DNA from 4 places in the Ensifer sp. 38_S197 genome. Region 2 is predicted to be linked to each of the others. Evidence: predicted binding sites of a transcription regulator. Region 2 holds the regulator's gene; each other region holds the start of a gene.
The links. The regulator PhoB, encoded in region 2, activates phosphate uptake and scavenging genes when phosphate is short. The targets are predictions, from matches to a motif close to TGTCATNNANCTGTCAT.
Positions count from the first base shown of each region.

Region 1 (4,329 bases), 690 kb from region 2:
AAGGAGCCGATCGGCGAGGATAAGGACGGCAAGCCGGTCTTCCTCAAGGACATCTGGCCGACCTCGAAGGAAATCCAGGAGTTCATCTTCAAGTACGTCACGCGCGAGCTCTACGCGACGAAATACGCGGACGTCTTCAAGGGCGACGAGAACTGGCAGGCCGTTCAGGTTCCGGCCGGGCAGACCTACGCATGGGACGAGGGTTCGACCTATGTGCAGAACCCGCCGTACTTCGTCGGCATGGGCAAGACCGGCTCGGGCATCTCCGACATCAAGGGCGCTCGCGTTCTCGGTCTCTTCGGCGACAAGATCACCACCGATCACATCTCTCCGGCCGGTTCGATCAAGGCCGCTTCGCCGGCTGGCTCCTACCTCATCGGCCATGGTGTTGGCGTTGCCGACTTCAACCAGTACGGTACGCGCCGCGGCAACCATGAGGTGATGATGCGTGGCACGTTTGCCAACATCCGCATCCGCAATCACATGCTCGGCCCGAATGGCAAGGAAGGTGGCTACACCATCCACTATCCGTCGAAGGAAGAGATGTCGATCTACGACGCGGCCATGCAGTACAAGGAAGAGGGCGTTCCGCTCGTCATCTTCGCCGGCGTCGAATACGGCAACGGTTCGTCGCGTGACTGGGCCGCGAAGGGCACCAACCTGCTGGGCGTCAAGGCCGTCATCGCGCAGTCCTTCGAGCGTATCCACCGCTCGAACCTCGTCGGCATGGGCGTCATCCCCTTCGTCTTCGAAGAGGGCACGACCTGGGAATCGCTGGGCCTCAAGGGCGATGAAGTCGTCACCATCGACAACCTCGCCAAGGTCCAGCCGCGCGAGAAGCGCGTTGCCAAGATCACCTATGGCGACGGCAGCGTGAAGGAAGTTCCGCTGATCTGCCGCATCGATACGCTGGACGAAGTGACCTACGTCAACAACGGCGGCATCCTGCAGACCGTTCTGCGCGATCTGGCCGCCTGATCGGCCGCGGTCGACATGCCGTGAAACATTGGAGCCGGGACGCCGAAAGGCGCCCCGGCTCCTTCTTCTCCGGCCGGCAAATACCGGTACGCCCGCTACAAGGTGGCACTCACCCGCGACCTCACTCCAACGTGACTTTCCGTTGATGCCTGGCCGGCGTATGTAATTAGCTCCCCCACAAGGAGTAGGCCGACGGCCCCAACGAAGTGACGCCATGACATCCGCAGACCGTTCTCTCATTCGCCCTTTTGCACTGGCTTTCGGGCTGTTCACAGCCGCTGGTGCACCGGCCGGGGCACAGGACGGACAGGTGATCAAAGGCGTCGTTGAACTGTTCACCAGCCAGGGCTGTTCTTCGTGCCCGCCGGCGGATGCGGCGCTGAAGACGCTGGTCGACGATGGCGACGTCGTGGCGCTCGCCTATCACGTCGACTACTGGAACTATCTCGGCTGGGCCGACACGCTCGCCTCCAAGGAAAATACCGAGCGGCAATATGCCTATGCCCGCATGCTCGGTCGCAACGGCGTCTATACGCCCCAGGCCATTTTGAATGGCCGTGACCATCTCAACGGCGGCAACCTTCAGGCGATCAAGACGCGGCTGGAAACAATGAAGGCCGAAGGCAAGGGGCTTGCCGTACCCGTCGATGCGAAGATCCAGGACGAAGAGATCCAGATCAACATCGGTAGCGGCATCGGCAAGGCGAACGTCGTCGTCGTCTATTTCGACCGTGCGAAAGTCGTGAGGATGGAGAAGGGCGAGAACAGCGGCAAGGAAATCCCCTACTGGCATGCCGTGCGCGACATTCAGACGATCGGCATGTGGGATGGAAAACCGGCAAGCTTCACCCTTCCTGCAACGGTCCTGACCGAGCGCCCCGGCAATAGTGGCTGTGCCGTTCTCTTGCAGTCGATGAAGGACAAGGAGACGCCGGGCGCGATCGTCGGCGCAGCCGCCGTGCTCGCCGGCCCCCAGGGCAAACTCTAGCGCGAAGCGCGAGGGGGTGGTTCGGCCCGGCAGCATCGAGGGGCTGGGGCTGAGGGTTCGAAGTTACCGGACCGAACCGGCCATGGCTGCGTTCGGTGAACTCCCGCAGCATGACGACCTGACCGGACATACGGTGGCAACGACTCTGTCCGTCAGCGCCCGCGAGTTTTGCGGTGAATTGGGGCGGCGATTTGACTGAAATGGGGCAGAGGCAAGAAATGCCCTCATCGTCCAACGGCTTCCGGCTTGCTTTTCGGCTCACGTCAGGCACACTGTTATCGTTCTGTCACAACAGAAGGCCGGATTGCCGATGACCGATGAGCCGGATTTGCCGCAAGGCGAGGCGCGCCATCAGCGCGAGACCACTTCCGAAGTGGTTGTCGATCTTCACGAATACAAGAACGCCAAGAACCCTCCCCCCATCACTTTCCATCGCCGCGAGCTGGACCAGATCCTCTGGGTCTACGGCCGCATGGTCGGCGAGGGCGAGTGGCGGGACTACGCCATCGATCACCTGAAGGACCGAGCGGTCTTCTCGGTGTTCAAGCGATCGGGGGAGATGCCGCTCTACCGGATCGAGAAGAACCCGAAGCTGTCGACGAAACAGGGCGCCTATAGCGTGCTGAACATTCACGGCACGATCCTGAAACGCGGCCACGAGCTCGCCCAAGTGCTCAAGGTGTTCGACAAGGTGCTGAAGCTGGTGGAAACCTGAGGCATGCCGCGCAAATGTGCGCGGCCGCCTTGCGCGACATGCGAAATATCAAGATCTTAAAGCGCGAGGAGCGACCCGAAAGATCGCGATGCGCTTCAAGACCTGATCTGCAGCAGCAGCCCGGTGCGATGCGCGGCGGTTTCTGCCGGCGCCTGGCTTTGGCCTGAACGCAAGACGGACTGCAATCAGCGCACGCCGGGCCTGCCGTCTGACATGTGGCAATCAGCTCTGATAGAGCGTGTCCGGATAGACATCTTCCGGTGGATCGCTCGCCTGCCCCTCGCCGAGCGCAAGCTGCATGATCGCCGTATCGAGCCAGCGGCCGTGCTTGAAGCCAGTCGCCTTCATCGTACCCTGAAGTTCGAAGCCGAGGGAGCGGTGCACCGCGATCGAGGCCGGATGGGCGCCGCCTATCACCGCGACCATCTGCCGAAAGCCGAGTTGCGTGCAACGACGAATCAGTTCGGCGAGCAACGCCCTGCCGGCGCCCTTGCCGCGCGCTTCCGGCGCCAGATAGATCGAATCCTCGACCAGGAAGCGATAGGCCGTGCGCGTCCGGAAGGCGGACGCGTAGGCATAGCCGACGATCGATCCGCTGCCGTTGCATGCGACCATATAGGGGTAACCGTTGCCGACAATCGTCTCGAAGCGGCTTCGCATCTCCGCCTCCGAAGGGGGCACGATCTCGTAGGTGGCGACACCGTTCAGAACGGACTCGCGGTAGATTCCGGTGATGACGGGAAGGTCCGCCAAGGTGGCGTCACGCAAACTCAGGGACATGGCGATAGACTGCATCTCGAGGTTTCGTCGTCCTTCACTCCCACGGAGCCGGGACGCGATCAACATATGACAACATCTGTGGGCAACAAAAAAGGCGGCCGAAGCCGCCTTTTCCGTCATTCGTTTCGTGCTTAGTTGTTCCGGTTGCCCAGGAACTGCAGCAGGAACATGAACAGGTTGATGAAGTCGAGGTAGAGCGTCAGCGCGCCCATGATCGCCTTGCGGCCGGCAACGGTGCTGTCGTCGGCTTCGTAGTACATTTCCTTGATCTTCTGCGTATCATAGGCGGTAAGGCCAGCGAAGATCAGCACGCCGATCACGGAGATCGCGAAGCCGAGAGCCGACGAAACAAGGAAGATGTTGACGATCGACGCGATGATCAGGCCGAAGAGGCCCATGATCAGGAACGTGCCGAAGCCCGACAGGTCCTTCTTGGTCGTGTAGCCGTAAAGCGACAGGGCGCCGAACGACGCGGCCGTGACGAAGAACGTCTGCACGATGCTCTGGCCGGTGAAGACCAGGAAGATCGACGACAGCGACAGGCCCATCAGGGCGGCGTAGATCCAGAACGTCGTCTGCGCTGCGGAGACGCTCATCGAATTGATGCGGAAGCTCATGAAGAAGACCATCGCCAGCGGCGCCAGCATCACGACCCACCGCAGGGGCGAACCGTAGATGAGTTGGGCGAATGCCGGATTGGAGACGGCAAGCGCATAGGTTCCGTAAGCTGCCACGCCGGTGATCGCCAGCCCAAGGGCCATCAGGTTGTAGACCTTCAGCATGTAAGCACGAAGGCCTTCATCGATCACGGCACCCGCCTGAGCGCCGGCGGGCGACATTCGGGTTTGGTAGTTTCTCAGATCAGCCA
Region 1 covers NZ_JBXOVZ010000002.1:670,359-674,687, forward strand. Annotated here, with positions in the region: gene acnA (aconitate hydratase AcnA) at 1-978, shown strand, start outside; gene AC1Z3V_RS16500 (DUF1223 domain-containing protein) at 1,193-1,966, shown strand; gene AC1Z3V_RS16505 (DUF2794 domain-containing protein) at 2,277-2,681, shown strand; gene AC1Z3V_RS16510 (N-acetyltransferase family protein) at 2,904-3,461, opposite strand; gene AC1Z3V_RS16515 (Bax inhibitor-1/YccA family protein) at 3,593-4,329, opposite strand, start outside.
Region 1: a site for PhoB is predicted at 2,240-2,256, ahead of AC1Z3V_RS16505 (DUF2794 domain-containing protein). Genes of this name have one in related genera too.

Region 2 (4,329 bases):
CTTCAAAAGATCGGCCGAGGGGCCCTTTACCTTGATGCCCAGCATCAGGCCGTCGCCGCGGATGTCCTCGATGACGTCCGGGTAGCGGTCTTTCAGCGAGGCGAGTCCCTGGCGGAAGACGAGCGCCACATCGCGCACATGGGCGAGGAAGCCGTCAGCGAGGATGACGTCAAGCACGGCGTTGCCGACGGCCATCGCCAGAGGGTTGCCGCCATAGGTGGAGCCATGCGTGCCCGCCACCATGCCGGCCGCCGCCTCTTCCGTCGCCAGGCAAGCACCGAGCGGGAAGCCGCCGCCGATGCCCTTCGCAACGGCCATGATATCCGGGCGGATGCCCGCCCATTCATGGGCGAAGAGCTTGCCGGTACGGCCGACGCCGGTCTGGACCTCGTCGAGGATCAGGAGCAGGCCGAACTCGTCGCAGAGCGCGCGCAGTTCCTGCAGGAATTCCTTCGTCGCCGGGCGAATGCCGCCCTCGCCCTGGATCGGCTCGATCAGGATCGCGGCGGTCTCTTCGGTGATCGCATTCTTGACGGCCGCGAGGTCGCCGAACGGAACCTGATAGAAGCCCGGGGCCTTTGGTCCGAAACCTTCGATGTACTTCTGCTGGCCCCCGGCGGCGATCGTCGCGATCGTGCGGCCGTGGAAGGCGCCCTCGAAGGTGATGACGTGAAACTTCTCCGGCTGGCCCTTGGCGAAGTGATAGCGCCGCGCCGTCTTGATCGCGCATTCCAGCGCTTCCGCACCGGAATTGGTAAAGAAGACCCGATCGGCGAAAGTGACGGCAGCCAGGCGGCGGCCAAGGCTTTCCTGCCCCGGAACTTCGTAAAGGTTGGAAAGGTGCCAGACCTTCTCGGCCTGCGCCTTCAGCGCCTCGACGAGATGCGGATGCGCGTGGCCGAGCGAGTTCACGGCAACGCCGGCGGCGAAATCGAGGTAACGCGAGCCGTCTTCGGCGATCAACCAGACGCCCTCTCCTCGCTCGAAACGCAACGGCGCGCGCATGTAGGTATCGTAAAGCGGCGTGGTTGCAGTCATGCGAGGCTCTCCTTCACTCCAATCGGCATCGGTACCGCAGCTTCATGCGGCCCGATAAAAATCAAAAATGCCGCCTTTCGGCGGCGCAGGCACTATTCCCATTTCGCACCGCAATGTCAACAAAACCAAGCCTTGCAGCGCGATGGCGAGACCCGTTTCCCTGCGACGAAAAAATCGGCCGGAAGGGCTTGCAAAAATGCAACGCTGATCGAGCAAGTTGGGGAAAACTACGAATTCGATTCGGCGTGATTCCCCGGACTCTTGCCACGGAGTCCAGCGGTCAGTACGTTAACATTCAATTACTAGACGCATGCGGCGGACCTAGTCACCAAAAGAGTTATCGCGTTTGCAACCTCGGGGTTCAGCCGGGGTGCGGTGAGGGATTCTGCCATCCCCAACGCTGAGAACGGAGAGTGCAGAGATGAACTGGACTGACGAGCGGGTGGAGAAACTGAAGAAGCTTTGGTCCGAGGGCCTGAGCGCAAGCCAGATCGCGGCGCAGCTCGGCGGCGTCAGCCGTAACGCTGTCATCGGCAAGGTTCACCGCCTGAGCCTTCCCGGACGCGCCAAGGCTGGCGGCAGCGCCACGGCGGCGGCCCGCCCGAAGCGGCCGACCTCGGCCCCGCGCGCTCCGAACTACGCCTCGCGCGTTTCGACCCGCACCGTTGCCCGTCCGTCCGGCGCCACCGTTCTCAAGGAAGAGATCGAAGTCGATCTCGTGGCCGAGCAGAACTTCAGCATCAGCACGGACGTGGTCGTGCCGATGTCGCGCCGCCTTGAGCTGACCCAGCTCACCGAACGCACCTGCAAGTGGCCGATCGGCGATCCGCTGAAGGAAGAATTCCACTTCTGCGGCAATGACTCGCCGGAGTCCTCGCCCTATTGCAACTTCCATGCACGGCTTGCCTACCAGCCGTCGGCCGAGCGTCGGCGGATGCGCTGAAGCTCCGCACAGGAACAAAAGAAAAGGGGCTGATCGGCCCCTTTTTAATTGCCTGTCGTTGGCCCCTCTCAGCTTTCGAGCGAGTAGCCGGCGCCGCGGACCGTGCGAATGACGTCCGGCATGGTCGAGAAGTTCAACGCCTTGCGCAGGCGGCCGACATGCACGTCGACGGTCCTTTCGTCGACATAGATGTCGTGACCCCAGACGCCATCCAGCAACTGCGAGCGCGAGAAGACCCGGCCCGGAGAGGACATCAGGAACTCGAGCAGGCGGAATTCCGTCGGTCCCAGGCGAACCTCGCGGCTGCGGCGATGAACGCGATGGGTTTCCCTGTCAAGCTCGATGTCGCCGCAGCGCAGCAGCGTCGAGAGCACTTCGGGCTTCGCCCGGCGAAGCATCGCCTTGACGCGAGCCATCAGTTCCGGCGTCGAGAAGGGTTTAACCACGTAGTCGTCGGCACCGGTCGCGAGACCGCGAACGCGCTCGCTTTCCTCGCCGCGCGCCGTCAGCATGATGATCGGCAGCCGCTCCGTCTCCGGGCGCTGGCGCAGCCGACGGCAAAGCTCGATGCCGGAGACGCCGGGCAGCATCCAGTCGAGGATCAGAAGGTCGGGCAGGCGTTCCTGGAGCCGGATCTCCGCCTCGTCACCCCTGAGGATCGTATCGACGTCGAAGCCTTCCGCTTCCAGATTGTAACGCAACAGGACGCTCAGCGCCTCTTCGTCTTCGACCACGGCGATTTTTGGCAACATCAGGTAACGTCTCCTTACCGCGAGCGCCGTGCGGCTCCAGTGGCCGGGCCGGCGCTCAGACACTCTAAATCTGGAGCATTTCCGCGTTTTTCAAAGGCAGTGCGAAAGCCGCATGCTTCAGATACAGGAATTCGGGGCCGCGACCGGAGCCGCGACCAGGTGATATTCACGGGGCATGCATTGCGAACGGCGCGTCTAACGCTCAGTCGTTGACCGAGCCCAACGTCGACGTATTGTCATCCTTCGGACGCTCGCCTTCCGGCTGGGCACCCGTTGCCATGTAATAGATCGTCTCGGCGATATTGGTCGCGTGGTCGCCGATGCGCTCGATGTTCTTGGCGCAGAACAGAAGATGCGTGCAGGGCGTGATGTTGCGCGGGTCTTCCATCATGTAGGTCAGCAGCTCGCGGAACAGCGAGGTGTAGATCGCATCGATCTCCTCGTCCCGCTCGCGAATGCTGTTGGCCTTTTCCGGCGAACGCGAGGCATAGACGTCGAGTACTTCCTTGAGCTGCACCAGGGCAAGCTCGGCGAGGTGCTCGAGACCGCGGGCAAGCTTGCGCGGGATGCCGGAACCGGCGACGGCGATCACGCGCTTGGCGGTGTTCTTGCCGAGGTCGCCGACACGCTCCAGGTCGGAGGCGATGCGGATCGACCCCATGATCTCGCGAAGGTCGGCGGCGACCGGCTGGCGCTTGGCGATCGTGACGATCGCCTTCTCGCCGATCTGGCGCTCGGCATCGTCGAGGATGGTGTCGTCCGAGATCACCTTCTGCGCCAGAGCCAGGTCGGAATTGACCAGGGCGCGAACGGATTCGGCGACCATCTGCTCGGCGAGACCGCCCATTTCCGAGATGCGGCGCGTCAGGTACTTCAGTTCTTCGTCATAGGCGGACATGATATGCATGGACATGATCGTCGATCCTTGCGGGCGCTTTCCAGTTACTGTTGCAGCCGTCATTGGCCTCAGCCGAAGCGGCCCATGATGTAATCCTGGGTGCGCTGGTCATCCGGATTGGTGAACATCTTGTCGGTGTCGTTCTCCTCGACGAGATTGCCGAGGTGGAACATGGCGGTGCGCTGCGACACGCGGGCGGCCTGCTGCATCGAGTGGGTCACGATGACGATCGTGAAGTTCGTGCGCAGTTCGTGGATGAGCTCCTCGACCTTGGCCGTCGCGATCGGGTCGAGGGCCGAACAGGGCTCGTCCATCAGGATGACTTCCGGGCTGACGGCAACGGCGCGCGCGATGCAAAGGCGCTGCTGCTGGCCACCGGAAAGGCCGGTGCCCGGTTCATGCAGGCGATCCTTCACTTCGTTGAACAGGCCGGCTTTCTGCAGGCTGGTTTCGACGATCTCGTCGAAATCCGCCTTGGTGCGGGCAAGCCCGTGGATGCGCGGACCGTAGGCGACGTTGTCGTAGATCGACTTCGGGAACGGGTTCGGCTTCTGGAAGACCATGCCGACGCGGGCGCGCAGCTCGACCACATCGATGGTCGGATCGTAGATGTCGTCCTCATCGAGCGTGATCTTGCCGGTGACACGGCAGTTCTCGATGGTGTCGTTCATACGGTTCAGCGTGCGCAGGAAGGTCGA
Region 2 covers NZ_JBXOVZ010000002.1:1,358,712-1,363,040, reverse strand. Annotated here, with positions in the region: gene AC1Z3V_RS19715 (aspartate aminotransferase family protein) at 1-1,038, opposite strand, end outside; gene AC1Z3V_RS19710 (GcrA family cell cycle regulator) at 1,460-1,981, shown strand; gene phoB (phosphate regulon transcriptional regulator PhoB) at 2,050-2,733, opposite strand; gene phoU (phosphate signaling complex protein PhoU) at 2,936-3,649, opposite strand; gene pstB (phosphate ABC transporter ATP-binding protein PstB) at 3,700-4,329, opposite strand, start outside.

Region 3 (4,329 bases), 2.1 Mb from region 2:
CTCTCGCTTGGCATGGACTCGGGGACGATCGCGAGCCGTGGGCCCGGATCAGGCGGCAACCGCGACGGCTGGGCGGTGATAGACCGCCAGCCAGGCATAGCCGCGGCCAATCGCCCGGCGTTCGAGATCGGCACCGTTTGCTCTCGCCTTCTCGCGCAGAACGTCGAAAAGGCTTGCACGTGGCGTGACGTGGAAACGGTCCAGCCAGCCGTGCAGCGCGCGGCGGAAGCTCGCCGGCAGGCGCTCCTGCTGGCCGAAATCGGCGATATGCAGCGATCCGCCCGGATTGAGCGCGGCGATGGCCGCATCGATCGCCTTCTGCCAATCGGGGATCATCGACAGCGAATAGGAGATGACGATGTGGTCGAAACCCCGTTCGCCGAAGATTGCCGGATCGAAATCCGTCGCATCGGCGACCTGAAGCACGGCACGGCGCCTGCCGCCGCGGTTGAGCTTGGCATCGGCGGAGGTGAGCATCTCCGAGGAGATGTCCAAGCCGAAGAGGCGGGCCGAAGGGAAGCAGCGGCCGATGAGCGCCAGGTTACGGCCGGTGCCGCAGCCGACTTCGAGCACCGAGGCGCCGGGGGCCGGGTTCATTTCCCGGATCAGCGTGTCGCGGCCGAAGAGGTAGTATTTTCGCGTCACGTCGTAGAAGTGCCGCTGGTAGCGGTACATATGATCCATGCGCCGCGCGTGGGAAATCCCGGCCTCGCGCATCGGCTCAAGCCTTCTTCCGGTAGATGTGGAAACCGCCATAGATGGCGGAGCGATCTTCTGCGCCGAGCTTGGCCGATCCCTCGGCATCGTAGTGCCACTGATCGAGCAGGGCCGAAGAGACGCGCCCCGGCAGGATGCTGTCTTCAGCCGCGGTGCGGAAGATGACGACGGCACCACTGTCTGCGGTGCGGGTGATCTCGGTCCAGAGATCGTTGAGCTGCTGATCGGTCATCCAGTCCTGGGCATCGAGCAGGACGTAGCGGTCGACGGAAGCGGCCGGCTTGTTGGCCAGGAGCTCGGTGTAGCTTGCGTGATGGACCTCGACGCGCTCGGCATTGTTGCGGATCGCCTCATAGGCGCGGGCATTGAGGTAGGGCGGCAATTCGCCTTCGTGCGGCAGCGGATAACGGCGCCCGAAGGCCTGCCAGGCGAAATAGTTTTCCCTAAGCGGGAAGTGGCAGGTGAGCTTTTCCAGGCGGTGACGCAGCACGGCGGCGAGCGATTTCTCGCTGCTGAGGCTTGCAAGCTCGTCGAACTGCTGCGGCGGAATGCCGAGCCCGAAGAGCGAGCTCTTGCGCCCGGTGATCCAGCGGATGACGGGACGATCGAAAAGCGGCGCAAGGCGCTCGTCGAAGAATTGGCGCTGCTCGCGCATTGAGCGCGCCTGGACGAACTCTTCCGGATTGACGCCATGCAGGCGGGCGAGCAGATGGCTTGCGGCGATGAAGCGGCCGAGCAGGCCGGTGCGATAGATGTTGCGGCCGAAGACGCCGATGCGCCGGCGGCCGGTCATGCCGCGGCCGTTCCAGTAGTTGCGCGTGGCGGTGTCGAGCTTCGGAGAGAGGAAGAGGTCGAAGGCCTGGACGTTGGTCGCCGTGCCCTGGGTTGCCAGGAAGCGGATGACATCCTTGTGGCTCGGCAAGTGGCGGAAAGCCGCGAGCTTGAGGCGGTTCAGCGCGACGTGGTGCGGGTTGAGATCGACGACGTCGATCTTGCGCGGGCCGGCCGACAGGTAGCTCAGCATGTTGCAGCCGCCGGAGCCGATGGTGACGATCCGATGCTCTGGGCCAAGCTGCATCGCCTCCATGTCGACGATCGGATCCTCCCAGATCTGCGGGTAGACGAGCCCCGAGAAGAGCAGGCCGAAGAGACGTTCCGAGAGGCCGGCGAGGGAGAAGGTCTTGTGCTGGAGCAGCGCGTTTTTCAGCTTCGGATTTTTTCTGCCAAAGCCAACATCGGGGGCTAGTTCGGTCATCTCTGCCGGTCATCCAGTTGAAACTTAGCCGCTTCTAAAGTGACTCCGCTACACTTTGATGACGGGGTTTCCACAGCCCCGGAAGGCCATCGAACGGCCGCCATACAATTTTTCACCCATAAGAAATCATTAAACCCTAGCGTGCTACGCACCGCCTTATATTCGGGGGCGTCGACATGATGTTAAGAACGTTTCTGCCGAAGCCCGAGCAGCGATTTGCGGCTGCCGGCGCGGCATTGGGGGCTCTGGTTTCTGCGGCGTGGCTGGTGACCGAAACCGTGCTTGCAAGACAATCGCATTGGGATGTTCCCGCAATGCTGGCGGCTGGCGCCATGCCGTTCATCCTCGGCGGATCCTTCTATCGCTGGCGCTACTTGCGCCGGCTCGAACACGAGCTGCATACGGCGCGCCGTGCCGAGCGGCGCTTGCGCCACGAAGTCCACCGCGACAAGCTCACCGGGCTTGCAAACCGCGCGGCCCTGGAAGCGGACATTCGCCAGGCGCTTTCAGTGGAAGGGGCCGCCTTCGAGCGCAATGCGCTGCTCCTTCTCGATCTCGACCGGTTCAAGGCGATCAACGATACGATGGGCCACGACGCCGGCGACCGGCTGCTGGCGCTCTTTGGCGCTCGCCTGAGGCGCGCCTTCTCCGGAGAGGCGAGCATCTACCGGCTGGGGGGAGACGAGTTCGTGCTCGCAGCCGCCGGTGCGTCATCGCAGGCTGAGGCGGAAATACTCGCAATGCGGGTAAAGGCACTATTCGAAGCGCCGTTCGATCTTGACGATGCACGGGTCGCTTCCGGCTGCAGCATCGGCGTCGCCTTCATCGAGCGAAGCGATACGGCGACGGGCGACGTGCTGAAGCGCGCGGACCTGGCGCTCTACGAGGCGAAGGCGGTGAGCGGCAACAGCCACGCCTTCCACTCGGAGACGCTGACCCGCGCCGCCAGGCAGCGGGCGGAGGCCGAGCGCGACGTGGCACGCGGGCTCGCGGCCGACGAATTCTTCCTCGAATTCCTGCCGATGGCCGGGACGGCGAGCGGAGCCATCCGTGCTTTCGAGGCGCTGCTGCGCTGGCGACATCCGCTACGCGGCGTCATGGGTGCGGAAGCCTTCATAGAGCCGTCCGAGAAGAGCGCGAGCACGCTCTCGCTTGGCTATTGGACACTCCGGGCGGCCTGCACGCAGGCTGCCCGCTGGGCTTCGCCGACAGGGCTGACTGTCGCCCCCTTTGCTCCGCAGCTCAAGGATCGCGATTTTGTCGCGCAGGTCGAGCAATGCCTCGCCGAAGCGAGCTTGCCTCCGGGACGCCTGACGATCGAGATCGCCGGGGACTTTTCGAGCGAGGATCTTGCCCTGATCTCCGGCAACCTCCAGGGGGTGCGCGCGCTCGGTGTGCGGATTGCGCTTGGCGGCGGCGCCGGCTCATCCTTGCCCCTGAACCTGATTGCCGAACTGCAGCCCGATCAGGTGACCATCGATCTTAGCGCCATCCGGGCCACCCACGGCAGCGAGCGCAGCGTTGCGCTGCTTGCCTGCCTCATCAAGACCGGCCAGGTGCTGCGCCTGCCGATCGCGGTGCGCGGCATCGAAAAGGAAAGCGAGATGGATTGCGCACGGGCCAGCGGCGCCGTGGAAGTCCGCGGTCCGTGGATATCGTCGGCGCTGAGGGATGTGGCGGCATTGCTCGAGACGGGCGAAGCGGCGGATTTGCGACGCTCGGCCTAGAGCGCCGTGCGTTCGGATGACCGCGCAAAGGACGCTCTGGCATATTGATTCGAGAGCATCTTTCGGCTTCAGGCAATTCCAAGTGCGCGCGGGAGGCTTCAGGGCATTGCGGACCTTCGCTCGCAGGCTAGAAATTGGAACCCTGCAATTTCCGGGCTTTTCCCGGCGGCGAAATGCTGGTTCTTTCTCTGAAACTCGACCGGAGGGAGCGCATGGGACGCATATTGAGGAGATCAGGTGCGGCGCTGGTGTTGGGCATCGTCGCCATCGGCGCATGGCTTGCGATCGCGCCGCCTGAGCTTCTCAAGGTCGGCGATGGTTATGCGGCGAAGATCGTCTGCTCCAATGTCTTCATCGCAAAACGGGACGCCCAATCGGTGCTGGCCGATGACGTCCAGGCGCCGGGCCACCCCTTGCTGAAGCTGGTGAAGGTTGCCGTCGATCCCGAGAGGCAGATGGTGACCGCGCAGATTCTCGGCTTTGCTGCCGCAGGATACGCCGCCTACAGACCGGGCGCAGGCTGCGCAAGCCTGCCCGATGGCGACGGCACGCGCTTGCCGCCGGTCAAGACGGCTGCGGCCGTGGTGGACGCACCCGCCGCCGGAGCACCCTGGCCGGACGGCGAAGGGG
Region 3 covers NZ_JBXOVZ010000002.1:3,503,783-3,508,111, reverse strand. Annotated here, with positions in the region: gene AC1Z3V_RS30080 (class I SAM-dependent methyltransferase) at 49-717, opposite strand; gene AC1Z3V_RS30075 (BtaA family protein) at 722-1,972, opposite strand; gene AC1Z3V_RS30070 (putative bifunctional diguanylate cyclase/phosphodiesterase) at 2,149-3,699, shown strand; gene AC1Z3V_RS30065 (serine hydrolase domain-containing protein) at 3,912-4,329, shown strand, end outside.
Region 3: a site for PhoB is predicted at 2,020-2,036, ahead of AC1Z3V_RS30075 (BtaA family protein). Genes of this name have one in related genera too.

Region 4 (4,329 bases), on a different contig from region 2:
GGTCGAGAGTTGGTTCATGAGGTCGCCTCCACTGGATATAATGTATATACATATTAATTCGCTCCACAAGAGGAAAATTGGCAGACTGGAGGAAAAGGAAAGGGCGACCGGGTCGCCGAAGAGCGATGAGACATCTGAGCAGATCGCTTTAGAAATTTGATTTGTTGGGAATTTTTGGCCGACTTCGGGTTTCGTGAGCGCAAAAAAGAAAGGCCCCGAAACCTTAAGGCTCGGGGCCGCCGTTTATGTCTATAGGAAAGGATAAGCGCGAGCGTCTTGGCGAGTCGAAGCCCTGCTGGGGCAAAAATGGATCACGCTAAGCGGCGTGATCCGCCTTGATGCGCAGCCGCTCCACGACCTCGACGAAGCGGTTGCCGGCGACCTCGAGCCTGCCGCTATTGTCGATGACGCTGACATCGGGCCCCGACGTGACGTCGGGGACCTGGCGGCTGAGCCGCCGCAGCACCTCTTCCTCGCTCTCGCGGCCGCGCTCGGCAAGGCGTTTCGCGAGCACCGGCGTTTCCGCCGTGACGACCACGACCGCGATCTCTCCGAAGGCTTCCCGGAACGCAGGCAAGGCGCTACGGCTGCCGTTGACGATCGCCGTCATGCCGTTCCTGACATTCTGGAGTACCGCGGAGGGGATGCCATATTTCAGCCCATGCGCGTCCCATGAGACGGCGAAGGCGCCGTCCTTCTGCATGCCGACGAATTCGTCTTCCGAGACACTTTCATGCACCTCGCTACCGGCGTCCGAAGGGCGCGTGATGACGCGGCGGACGAAGTGCACGTCGTGACAGTCGGCAAAGTGCCGGGCGGCAAAGCCCATGACGCTGTCCTTGCCGGCGCCGCTCGGTCCGACGACGACCACGAGCGCGCCACCCTGTTCGCGCGCGCTCATGCGACACGCCGCCCTTCGCGCCAGACGGAGCGCACGACCGGAATGCCTTCCTTGCGGTGGACGCGGGCGACATCGGCACGCAGGCCGACCGCGACGCGGCCGCGGTCGTTAAGGCCGACGGTGCGTGCCGGCGTCGAGGTCACCATCGCGATTGCCTTCGGCAGGTCGATCGCCGCGATCTCGTCGGAGAGGACGAAGGGGGCATGGATCAGGCTGAAAGGCACATAGTCCGACGACAGCACGTCGAGGACACCACGCTCTGCAAGGTCGCGTGCGGCGATGTTGCCCGAGTGCGACTTGCCGCGCACGATGTTCGGTGCGCCCATGAGCACGCTCAAGCCCGCGCGGTGCGAGGCTTCCGCCGCTTCAAAGCTCGTCGGGAACTCGGCGAGCTTGATACCGAAGCCGATCGATTCCTCGACATGGTCGACGGTCGCGTCGTCATGACTGGCGATGGTGATGCCGCGGGCGGCGCAGGCCTGGGCAAGCGCGGTACGGTGCGGGCCGGCGTATTTTGCCGAAAGCGCCTGCTGACGTTCGACAAAACGGGCGAATTCTTCGTCCGAGAGGCCGCGCTTGGATTTGTAGTAGAGTGTGTACTGGTCCATCGTCTGGAACTGGCGCTGTCCGGGCGCATGGTCCATCAGCGAGACGAGCTTGACCTGCGGATCGTTCTGGAAGTCCTCGTAGTGGTCGAGCACGTCGGAGGTGGACACTTCGCAGCGCAGATGGATCAGGTGATCGGCGCGCAACCGGCCTTCTTCCTTGGCCTGCGCCAGGGCATCGGCCATGCTGCGCATCTCGCCCTTCTGGAAGCCGCCGTCTTCGTCGGAACCGAGACGCAGACAGTCGAACACCGTGGTGATGCCGGAGGTGACGACCTGTGCGTCATGCGCCTGAATCGCTGCGATCTTCAGCCAGCGTACGCCCGGTCGCGGCGAATAGTGGGCTTCGAGGTGATCAGTGTGCAGTTCAATGAGGCCGGGGATCAGATAGTCGCCTTCGAAGTCCTCGCCGCCGGCAACCGTTCCCTCGGAAATATCGGCAATCCTGCCGTCGCGGATCAGCACCGAACCGTCGAGGACACTATCCTCCAGAACGATGCGGGCATTGGTTAGAACCTGTTCTTTGCTCATCTCATGCAATCTTTCGTTGGGTGTCGCTGCCAAGCGGCAGCAGCGAGCGGACAGTAAAAGGGGCGCCGCGCTCCGGTTCGACGAAGAGCGCGACTGACGTTACGTGAAGTGGCTTTCCGATGTGCTCGGCAAAGGTGGTTTCGAGGACGGAGCGCATGACGCTGCTCGCTTCGGCGGGCACGGGACCGGTCAAGGTCAGATGGAACTGAAATTCTTCGAATACATAGGGATAGCCCCATTCCCTCAAGTAGCGCCTTTGGCGCTCTGGGAGGCTCTCCGGCTTGCGCCGGGCAGAGTCCGCCTCCGACAGGGGGGCACGGAACGGGTCGAAGCGATGAACGGCATCATCGGCCAGATCCTGCAGTTCGGCGCAAGGGGCGGACGGCACAAGGGCAAAGAATGGACCGATCTGGAAAAGGACGATTTCAGGGATTTCGAAGGGATCGAGGTCGGCCGCGAAGCATTCGAAGATGCTGAGCAATTCTTCCTCGTCGCGGCCTTCCGCAAGCTCGAACGGAGCCTTCAGCGTGCCATGGAAACCGTAGCGCCGCGGGTCGGCTGTCAGTGCGCGCTGCGTGTCCTTGTCGAGGCCCGCGACCGGCGGGGTATCGAGGTCCTGGCCGGTAAAGGCATCACGGCCGAGCCAACGGGACGCGACCTGCGACAGCCGGTCGTCCGCCGGCGGCGCGAAGTAGATTGCATAACGCACGGTCTTCACTTTCTTGTAGCGACCGGCCCGCCAGGGCGGCGGGTCGATAGTTTGCGGGATGCGATGCGCAGCTAACCGATTTCCATGACAACATCATGATGGCGGGCGCGCAAATGCTTGGCTGTCGTCAATGTGCCTTGCGACCCATCAGGCGCGAACGGCACGCGTTCGAGATGCTGTCGAAAATAAAGACAACCAGCAAGATCAGAAGCACCATGTAGGCGACATTTTCCCAATCGGAATTGGTGCGCATCGCTTCCCAGAGCTTGAGACCGATACCGCCCGCGCCGACAGCGCCGATGATGGTCGCCGAGCGGGTGTTCGATTCCCAGAAATAGAGCGCCTGGCTGGCAAAGACCGGCAGCACCTGCGGCAGCACGCCAAAGCGCTGTACGGCAAGCGGCGCGGCACCCACCGACTTGACGCCCTCGCGCTGCTTGTCGTCGATGTTCTCCAGCGCTTCGGAATAAAGCTTGCCCAGCGTGCCGGTGTCGGTGAAGAAAATCGCCGAGATACCGGCAAGCGGTCCGGGGCCGAAGGCGCGGGTGAAGAACAGCGCCCAGATGAACATGTCGACCGACCGCAGGAAGTCGAAGAAGCGCTTGGCCAACTGATTGGCCATGAAGTTCGGTGTGATGTTGCGGGCGGCCAGGAAGCAAAGCGGGAAGGCGATCAGCGACGCAAAGAGCGTGCCGACGAAGGCCATGACAACCGTCTGCAGCAGCTTCGTCCACACATCCAGATGCTGCCATTCGGCATTGTAGAGAATGTTGTTCCAGGCAAGCGAAAGGTTCGAGCGGGCCGGATCGATGCGCTCGCCGGCGGCGATCAGCGAGGCGACCTCGCCATAGCTTTTGCCGAAGAACGGTGAGTTGGTGTCGAAGAGGAAATTCGCCCAACCGAAGAACCGATTGCGCACGGAGACCTCGTCGCCTTCGACTTCGGCCCAGCCAGTGGCGCCAAAAGCCAGAACGATCTTCTCACCGGGACGCTTCTGCGTCGCCCAGGACGGCAAAGCGCCCTGCGGTGTCACCGTGTCCGTGCCGTCGACGGCCATCGTCAGCGTCTTGCCGTCATGGGTCGCCTTCACCATGCCGTCGGCGATCTCGATCTTGGTCGAGCGGTCGTAGGTCACGACGATCCGCGTCAGCACCTCTTCCGTACGGGTTTCGACACGGTTCTGCGCCTCGGCTGTCGAGCCGCCGCCAAGGGCCGAACCCGGCGCCATGAAACTGAAGGACGAGCTTGCTTTTGGCTTGGCTGCCTGCGTCGTTGACGTCGGAATTTCAACGCGACGCGTCACCGTCGCCTTGTCGAGTTCCACCCAATCCGGCTTGGGATTGGGGCCAAGCGGCGAATTGCGCTGATAGTTGAGGCTCATCGTCCGGTCCGAAGCGATGTGGATCTGCGGACGCACTTCGTAAGAGACCCAGTCGGCGAGATAGGTGCCGGCGATGCCCCAATTGGCGTTGCCGAGCACCTGGCCGATCGAGAAGAACCACCAGCTGAAGACGAGATAAACGATGACGCCGCCGGCGATCGCTGCCGTGCGTACCCGCTTGGTGGTGGAGGATTTCAGGAGC
Region 4 covers NZ_JBXOVZ010000001.1:2,575,460-2,579,788, forward strand. Annotated here, with positions in the region: gene hutI (imidazolonepropionase) at 1-18, opposite strand, end outside; gene phnN (phosphonate metabolism protein/1,5-bisphosphokinase (PRPP-forming) PhnN) at 317-901, opposite strand; gene AC1Z3V_RS11775 (alpha-D-ribose 1-methylphosphonate 5-triphosphate diphosphatase) at 898-2,037, opposite strand; gene AC1Z3V_RS11780 (DUF1045 domain-containing protein) at 2,039-2,746, opposite strand; gene phnE (phosphonate ABC transporter, permease protein PhnE) at 2,874-4,329, opposite strand, start outside.
Region 4: a site for PhoB is predicted at 2,831-2,847, ahead of AC1Z3V_RS11780 (DUF1045 domain-containing protein). Genes of this name have one in related genera too.